One region of the Shewanella acanthi genome, then DNA from elsewhere that is predicted to be linked to it. Evidence: predicted binding sites of a transcription regulator. Region 1 holds the regulator's gene; the other holds the start of a gene.
What was found. Region 1 encodes FliA, which starts transcription of late flagellar genes. Its sites were predicted from a motif close to CTAAAGNTNNNNNNNNNNNNGCCGATA; they were not measured.

Region 1 (4,427 bases):
GGCATCGACAGCCTGCAGAATGATATCCATCAATTCGGCACTGACACTGCGCTTACCGGTACGAAGAAGATCGAAGGTGTTTTCTGCCTCATGGCAGACATCCACCATGGGCGTCAGACTTAAAAAACCTGCGCCGCCTTTAACCGTATGAAAGCCTCTGAAAATCGCATTCAGTAAGTCGGTGTCGTCAGGATTATTTTCAAGGGCAACTAACTGCTCCTGAAGCAGTTCTAAAATCTCACCCGCTTCAATCAAAAAGTCCTGGAGTATCTCTTCATCCACATCAAAAGCCATCAACTTGACTCCCAGTTAGAAACCCAAACTCGATAACAAATCATCCACTTCGTCTTGGCCTGTGACCACATCTTGACGAAGTTCTGCATTCAATATCGGCCCTTCGGCTTCAATATTATTTTTCTGCCTGACAGGACTATCATTTATCGGTTGATCACCAAATACCGTCAGCATAGAGACCAGATTGTTTTCAACTTCCATGACGAGATCGATTACGCGGCGGATCATCTGCCCAGTGAGATCCTGAAAATCCTGCGCCATCAGAATTTGGTTCAGTAATTCGCGCAACCGATTGGAATCCAACTCACTACGGGACATCAAATGCTGCACATCGTGGCAAAGTACTTTAAAGTCACTGAGCGCGATTTCGCGGCGCATCAATTTTTCCCACGACGGCATCACTTGCTGAATATTAGCCGTTAATGCATTCGCCAATGGCAGACACTCTTCCACTGCATCCATGGTTTTATTGGCTGCCTGCTCTGTCATATCAATGACATAGCTTAATCGTTCCTTCGCATCTGGAATTTCAGTATTAGTCAGCTCGACTAAACGGTTATCGACTTGGAAATCCATCAAGGCGCTGTGGAGTTGACGGGTCAATTTACCGACCTCATCAAACAGGTCCCTTTGGAGTGGAGCGGCAAGCTCCCTTAGGAAATCATCGGCTTGAGTCTGTTGTTTAGCGCTTAGCAGTTCAACTAGATGCTGAGCTTGCTCAAGCGAAATGAGCCCTGATGTGTGTGACTTCATAGCTCATCCCTGCTTAAGCAAGTCGTTCGAATATCTTGTCTAACTTCTCTTTTAATGTCGCTGCCGTAAATGGCTTAACCACGTAGCCATTTACCCCAGCTTGAGCTGCGGCAATGATTTGTTCACGTTTAGCCTCTGCGGTTACCATCAACACAGGTAAATGCTTTAGGGAGTCATCTGCACGAATTGCTCTTAATAAATCAATCCCTTGCATCCCTGGCATATTCCAGTCTGTAACCACAAAATCAAAATCCCCTTTCTGCAGCATAGGCAAAGCGGTTGAGCCATCGTCTGCTTCTTGGGTATTGTTAAAGCCCAAGTCTCGCAACAAGTTCTTGATGATACGTCTCATTGTCGAAAAGTCGTCAACGATGAGAATCTTCATATTCTTGTCCAAGGTTTCCTCCGGTGAGCTAACATTTTGAGCTCAAAGTAATAATTATATTATGTCCAGTGCTTGAGCTTGCCTTTGAGTCGCAACATGGCCTGACTTAATATCTGGCTGACACGGGACTCACTTACCTCAAGAATGGCGCCAATTTCTTTTAAATTCAATGCTTCATCGTAGTACAACGACAGAACTAGCGCATCTCTTTCAGGCAATAACTTAATTGCTTCCACCAGCGCGGTATGAAACTGGCTCTCAGCCAATTGCTCAAAGGTGCCATCGCCGACGTGATCCTCGGCGGTTAAGATATCCTCAGAAACGCCAAGATCTTCTATCCCTATGATTTTACCTACAGAAACATCATTGAGAATATGATGGTACTCCGCAAGCGTCATATCAAGTTTTTCGGCGATTTCTGTGTCCCGTGCATCACGACCGAGCACCTGCTCGAGCTCATCGATGGCTTGGGCAACGCGACGATTGTTACGATGGACAGAACGAGGTACCCAATCACCCCGACGGATTTCATCCAGCATCGCCCCGCGAATACGTATGCCGGCAAAAGTCTCAAACTTTGCACCTTTGCCGCCATCAAATTTCGACGATGCTTCTAAGAGGCCCATCATCCCAGCTTGCAGTAAATCATCGAGCTGCACTGAGGCGGGTAATCTGGCGAGCAAATGATGTGCAATTCTTTTAACCAACGGTGCATACTGTTCAACGATAGATGATTTATTGTTTAAACAAGTATACGCAGCGGCTTTATTCACTCGTTTTTTCCTCTTGCATATTTGGTCGCTGAACTAATCGCTCAACGAAAAATTCCAAATGTCCGCCGGGTTGTTGCGGCACAGGCCAGCTCATAATTTTATTTGCCAGTCCCTGATACGCAATCGCCGCTGGAGACTTAGGAAAAGCCTCGACGACTAATTTCTGCTTTCGCACAGATTTACGCAGATTTTCATCAAATGGAATGGTTGCGACAAGTTCAAGTGCGACATCTAAAAATCTGTCGGTCACTTTACTGAGTTTAGCAAATAATTCCATACCTTCGCGCAAACTGCGGACCATATTGGCGACAATTTTGAAGCGGAACACACCATGCTCACGGCTGAGAATTTTAATGAGTGCATAGGCGTCGGTAATTGAGGTAGGCTCGTCACACACCACGATGAGCACGTCCTGCGAGGCGCGTGAAAAACTGAGCACCATATCGGAAATACCCGCTGCGGTATCAACAATTAAAATGTCGAACTGGGTGCGCATTTCACTGAATGCACGAATTAGGCCTGCATGTTGCGCAGGGCTTAACTCCACCATCGCCTGAGTACCTGAGGTTGCTGGCACTATGCCAATCCCCTTAGGGCCACGGACGATAATATCGTCTAATTCCGCATCGCCAGACAATACGTGGGAGAGATTACGTTCAGCGCGGATCCCTAACATGACATCGACGTTTGCTAAGCCAAGGTCAGCATCAAGCACTAACACGCGCTTGCCCTTTTCGGCTAATGCCACAGCAGTATTGATGGATACACTGGTTTTACCCACGCCACCTTTACCACCCGTCACCGCGATTACTTTCACTTTTTCGTTATAGGGTTGATTCATCATACGTAAACCACTTGCTTGATCCAGGGTCATAACTCTACTCAAATGCACAGGTCAAATTATCTGACCACGCTGTGTCTTGTAATGCTTGTTGTTCGGTTCCATCTAATGCCGATAAAGCTTGTTCAGCTAACATAAAGGTATCGGCAACCTTCATATCCTCAGGCACACGCTGCCCATCGGTGACATAACTTAACGGCAGTCCACTTTGGATCAATACACTCAATGCGCCTGCAAGTGATACCGATTCATCGAGTTTAGTCAGTACCACACCAGATAGTGTAATGCGCTTAAAATGATTCACCGCATCCTGCAACACTCGGCGCTGCCCTGTTGCTGACAGTACCAGATAACTCCGGATAGGTATTCTGCTATTTGCAGTTAAATTATCAAGTTGCTGATAAAGACGCATATCACGCTGCCCCATACCCGCGGTATCTATCAATACTAGCTTGCGATTTCTAAACTGATATAGGATCTGCTCTAATTCATTTAAATCATGAGCTTGTTTGACTGGACACCCCATAATCTTGCCGTAGGTCGCCAGCTGCTCATAGGCACCAATTCGGTAATGGTCGGTAGTGATCAAGGCAACTTGATCCGCGCCATGGTGCGCGGCAAAGCGAGCCGCTAATTTGGCAAGGGATGTGGTTTTACCCACACCAGTTGGGCCAACTAAGGCGACTACACCGCCCTGTTTTACAATATCATCACCTTGATTATCCAGCATATTAGCAAGACTTTGCGGCAGAGCGCGCACCAATTCCGCAGGCGTGTAATGCTGACTTAACGCCGCTAATTTTGCCGCGACCGCTGGGGAAAATTCGGCTTCTAACAGTTTGGATTCGAGCATTGCGCCCACGGGGTCGATTCGCTTCTTATGCTCTGACATCAAAGATGACACTTGGTGAGTCAGTAGATTACGTAAAGATGCTAACTCATCACGCATCGCTTCGATTTCGGCACTTTGTTTATGACTGCTCTGTGGTTTATGACTGCTTTGTGATTTGTTATCAAAACCAGATGCCATTTCACGGCGGTCAACCTTAGGTGCAGCTGGCGCTTCTAGGCTCTTAGCCCATGAAGGTAATTCTTCATCTTGCTGTTTATAGGATAATTGCTGATTTAAGCGACTTTGTTGTTTTTCCAGCAGTGCCAGCAAAGAATCCGCTGGTGCAGAAGGCTTAACACGACTCTCCGCTTTAATTGGGGCTTTCATAGGAGCTGCGCCTAGTGAAACTAAATCATCACTGACATCGTCCATAAAGGTTGGGGCATTATTGGTGGTTGCCTTAGCTTTAGGTTCGTCATAATCAACCGCCGCAACGATTTCGATGCCGCCGTTGACTTTTTTATTCGACATGATGACTGCATCTGAGCC
Region 2 (4,427 bases), 1.9 Mb from region 1:
CTTGCTGGCTGACAATGGATTTACAATACTGTCTTTCAAAATCTTTCCTTAAAGTAGGTGGTTTAGTGGAAACCATTTACTTCACGAATCTTACCTTTTTCGTGATGTCTATTCAAATTTCTCAAAATTTCCAAAACTTCAGATATTATTATCATAAATACAATTGGTTATTCATATGTGAATAATATTTATCGAGCGATATAGATAAGCCACTTTCGAGCACAATTCGCACATGGTGAGGTTTTAACTGTCTGGGTTCTTGAACGCCACAGGAATGGGCAATTAGGCCTAAGTCGTGGTGTAGATTGTGATGGTAATTAGCCACCCGAACGGATTTATCCTTGGGATCTAAACCTTCTTGTAGCCTGCGATTGTGAGTGGTAATTCCCGTAGGGCAAGTATCTTTGTTGCACTGCAGGGCTTAAATGCAACCCAGGGCGAACATATTCCCCCGCGCAGAGGTAATAAAATCGGCGCCTAGCGCCAAGGCCCAAGCAACCCGAGAAGGCACGATAAGTTTGCCCGATGCAATGATTTTGATACGTTTACGCAGTCCACGCTGGATAAGCACATTAACCAGAATAGGCAGGCTTTCTTTGAGTGGTAGACCGACATAGTCCATTAAAGGTTGCGGCGCGGCGCCTGTCCCGCCGTCGGCACTGTCTAAGGTGAAAAAGTCTGGGGCGGAGGACTCGCCACGCCGTTCGATTTCATCACAAAAATCCTCAAGCCATTGCACATCACCAAGTACCGCCTTTATCCCTGTCGGTTTACCTGTTACTCCACGCACCCTTGCAATCATATCCAAAATATCGCCGACATTTTTAAACTCAATATGACCATTCGGGCTAATGGAATCCTGTCCCTGCGGGATACCGCGGATATGGGCGATTTCTTCGGTCACCTTGATTGCGGGTAATATCCCTCCTTTACCGGGTTTTGCACCTTGGCTCATTTAGATCTCAAACATTTTGACTTCGGAATGGGCGGCAATCGCTCTGAGTTTTTCATCATCTAAATGTCCTTCTGCATTGCGTACTCCGTATTTTGCAGTGCCGATTTGAAACACGAGGTCACAACCGCCTTTTAAGTGATGTGAACTTAATCCACCCTCACCGGTATTTAGCCAGCAACCCGCTTGAGCGGCACCTTGGGAAAGGGCGGTGATGGCGGGGCGAGATAACGCACCAAAACTCATGGCGGAAATATGGCAAATAGCGTGGGTGGTATAGGGGTGTCGGCAGTCGTTACCAATACTGAGTGGCAGTATTGGGGTGATGTCAGAGTCCTGTGTAGGGAAGGCGGTATTCATAAACATAATTGCCCCCGGACAATCTAGGGGTCTTGTTGAACCAAAGGCGATAGTTCGATCGACATTTTTGGCTGCGCGGTATACCCAACTGCGTTCGGCGCGGTTAAAAGGGAGCTCCTCCCTGTCTTGTGCGAAAAAGTATTGTCTGAAGAACTCCCCCTGTTTTTCGAACAAATATCGAAAGCGGCCAATGACGGGGTAGTTGTGTCTAATGGCTTGTTTGGTTTGTACTTTATCGGCAATGTACATATAGATAATGGCAAGAAACCCCAATCCAAGCAGTATTAAAAATAATCCCGAAAACAGATCCAATCCCCACATAAACCAGTTAGTTTTCTGCATTTGAGATCCTCTATTCCTGTCCGTAGTGGGTGGTGATTAGACTCGCCTTCTGGCCATCTTGAATCGAAAGTAAGAACAACTGACTGTAGTCATCTTCTGCCATTGCATTGAGTTCTGGTCCATTGAGCGCTTTGATGATCAAGGGAATGGTATTGGAGTGTCCTACAATGAGCGTATTGCCTTTGACGGCATGGACTTGCTCAACAATTTGTTGGATATGTGCCTCTATCGGTTTCTTTGCTGGCAGCACTGTTACTGTGAGGTGACGGGCCATAGCAATCGGAGCTAAGGTTTGCTGGGTTCGTTGATATTGGGTGGCGATTAATTGCGACAGCGGCGTGCGCTTAAGGGCAGAGATCAGACTTATGGCTCGTAATTCTCCCGCAGAAGAAAGCGCGGGATCCCCGATAGGATAATCGGATTTCTCGGCATGCCTCACGAGAATAATTAGACGGTTATCAGCATAGGCCGAAGACATGCCAAGGACCGCCGAGGAGAATACACATGCAATGGCGAGGACTAAAGCGACGAATATGTTTGGCCTTCGAAATGAGTGATACGGCATCGTTGCCATAGTGACATCCTTTTTGAGCTTGGGTGCTATTTCTGTGGTGAAGTGCAAAATGCTTAGATTGATTTAGTCGTTAAATATTTAAGACTAAATAACTTAAGCACCACAGTATTATTCCTATGTTATTGATACTAATGCACGGGGGAAATTTTCTAAAGTCGCTTTATTTTTAGCCGATAATTAAGCTAACCCGTATTGATTGGATTACCATCATGGAAATCAAGCAAGCTTCTCAAATGCCTATTACTTCATCGTCACAGCGAAAATACGCTGAAAATATGGCGACCAACTGGGAAAACGCTAAATCAGCCAAGACAAGCAGCGCAAGCGAAGCCACAACTAAGCTGACGGTTAGTCAAACGAGCAAACATTTGATGAATCAGGCGATACTTTCTGCTCAGGAAAATGTCTCCCTTAAGTCGGGTGATCAATCGATGACATTGCTTTATCGTGCTGCGATAGAGGCGATTGATAAAGAGCTGGCACCGACCATGGGGGCAAATGCTACTCAAACCGCCTACGACAATAATGTCGATACTTCACCTGAGGCGACAGCCGATCGCATTGTGAGTTTTGCGACTCAATTTTTTAGTATTCACCAGCAGCAAAATTCGAGCATGGGCTTCGATGAACAGTTGAGTAGCTTTATGGACATTATCGGTGGCGCTATCGATAACGGCTTTAAGGAAGCCCGGGATATTTTGTCGGGCCTTAAAGTGCTTGAGGGTGATATTGCCGCTGGCGTGGATAAAACCTACGGTTTAGTACAAGAGGGGCTACAGGCCTTTAGAGACAGTTTTAATAAAAAATCAGATGAAACCTCAAATGCTTAGCTAAGTTGAGCCGGATGTTAACGACATAAAACCCCTTATTAAAAGGGGTTTTTGTTGTCTAGATTAGGGTCTATGCTAGAAGTCTATTTAACATTTGCTTGAGGGCAGGTTATGTGGACTAAGGGATGCGTTATTGAGCGCATTGATTGGAGTGATAAATTATTTTCGCTGCGGATTAAAGCGGAAATCGCGCCTTTTATTCCTGGGCAATTTATTAAACTCAGCCAAGTTCGAGATGATAAACGCATAGCCAGAGCTTATTCCCTCGTTAATTCCCCCGATAAACCCTATGCCGAAATCCTCGCGGTCGCTGTCGAGGAAGGGCAGCTCTCACCAACGCTGCAGCACCTCAATATCGGTGATGAAATCGACATTACCCCAACTGCAACCGGTTTTATGACCTTAGACGAGATCCCTAAAGGGGAGACTCAGGGCAAGCATTTGTGGTTTTTAGCCACAGGCACAGCTGTTGGTCCCTTTCTGTCGATGCTCGATACCGATGAGCCTTGGCAACGGTTTGAAAAGATCGTACTGGTTTATGGTGTGCGTGAGGCTAAGGATTTAGCCTATCTCGATAAATTACGCGCCTGGGTTATACAGTATCCAGATAAGTTTATGCTGTGCCTTTGTATAACTCGTGAAGCAATGCCAGGCGCATTAAGTTGCCGTATCCCCGATGGATTGGTCTCGGGGGAAATTGAGCGTAAAGTGGGGCTGACCATCAGCGCAAAGGATTCTCAAGTCATGATTTGTGGTAATCCGGGGATGATAGGTGATGCACAAATCGCGCTCATTAATAAGGGATTAACCAAAAATTTGCGCCGAGAACCTGGACAAATCACCGTAGAGAAATATTGGTAATGAGCGAGTATTAACTCGTTACCCCGTTAAGCTGATTTTTATTGTATGTAAGGAGATGTACATGAAGTTGCTTTGCTCGCTAGCGTCACCCTATGCCCGCTGCGTTCGTAGTTTAATTCGCTACCTTGGGATTACCGATATTGAGGAAGTGATCATTAACCCAATGGAAAATACTGCCGAGCTGCTCGATGCTAATCCCCTAGGGCAAATTCCCTGCCTTATCACCAACGACGGTGTACCTATCTTTGATAGCGAAGTCATTATGCGTTATCTCGATGCTGAGCTTGGGGATAATCAAATGTTTGGCGGCAAAGCAAATAATTGGGTGTTGCAGTGTCAGTTTTCCTTAATCAAGGGCTTAATCGACAGTTCGGTAAAGCTACGTCAGGAACAGATGCGTGAAGATGAAGGTGTGCGTTCGGCTTTTTGGACTTCACGTTTCGAGCAGGCGTTACTTCGCGGCTTAATGCAGATGGAAAATCAGGCCGTTATTACGCAAACAACCATT

Region 2: a site for FliA is predicted at 2,378-2,404, ahead of K0H61_RS14915 (DUF5610 domain-containing protein). Genes of this name have one in related genera too.

Annotation. Positions count from the first base shown of each region.
Region 1 is NZ_CP080413.1:1,254,466-1,258,892, reverse strand. It holds gene K0H61_RS05690 (chemotaxis protein CheA) at 1-294, opposite strand, end outside; gene K0H61_RS05685 (protein phosphatase CheZ) at 310-1,047, opposite strand; gene cheY (chemotaxis response regulator CheY) at 1,061-1,444, opposite strand; gene K0H61_RS05675 (RNA polymerase sigma factor FliA) at 1,492-2,205, opposite strand; gene K0H61_RS05670 (MinD/ParA family protein) at 2,198-3,079, opposite strand; gene flhF (flagellar biosynthesis GTPase FlhF) at 3,084-4,427, opposite strand, start outside.
Region 2 is NZ_CP080413.1:3,483,344-3,487,770, reverse strand. It holds gene K0H61_RS17865 (hypothetical protein) at 1-39, opposite strand, end outside; partial or broken gene K0H61_RS14925 (FMN-binding glutamate synthase family protein) at 152-1,654, opposite strand; gene K0H61_RS14920 (histidine phosphatase family protein) at 1,665-2,228, opposite strand; gene K0H61_RS14915 (DUF5610 domain-containing protein) at 2,438-3,058, shown strand; gene K0H61_RS14910 (ferredoxin--NADP reductase) at 3,170-3,919, shown strand; gene K0H61_RS14905 (glutathione S-transferase N-terminal domain-containing protein) at 3,981-4,427, shown strand, end outside.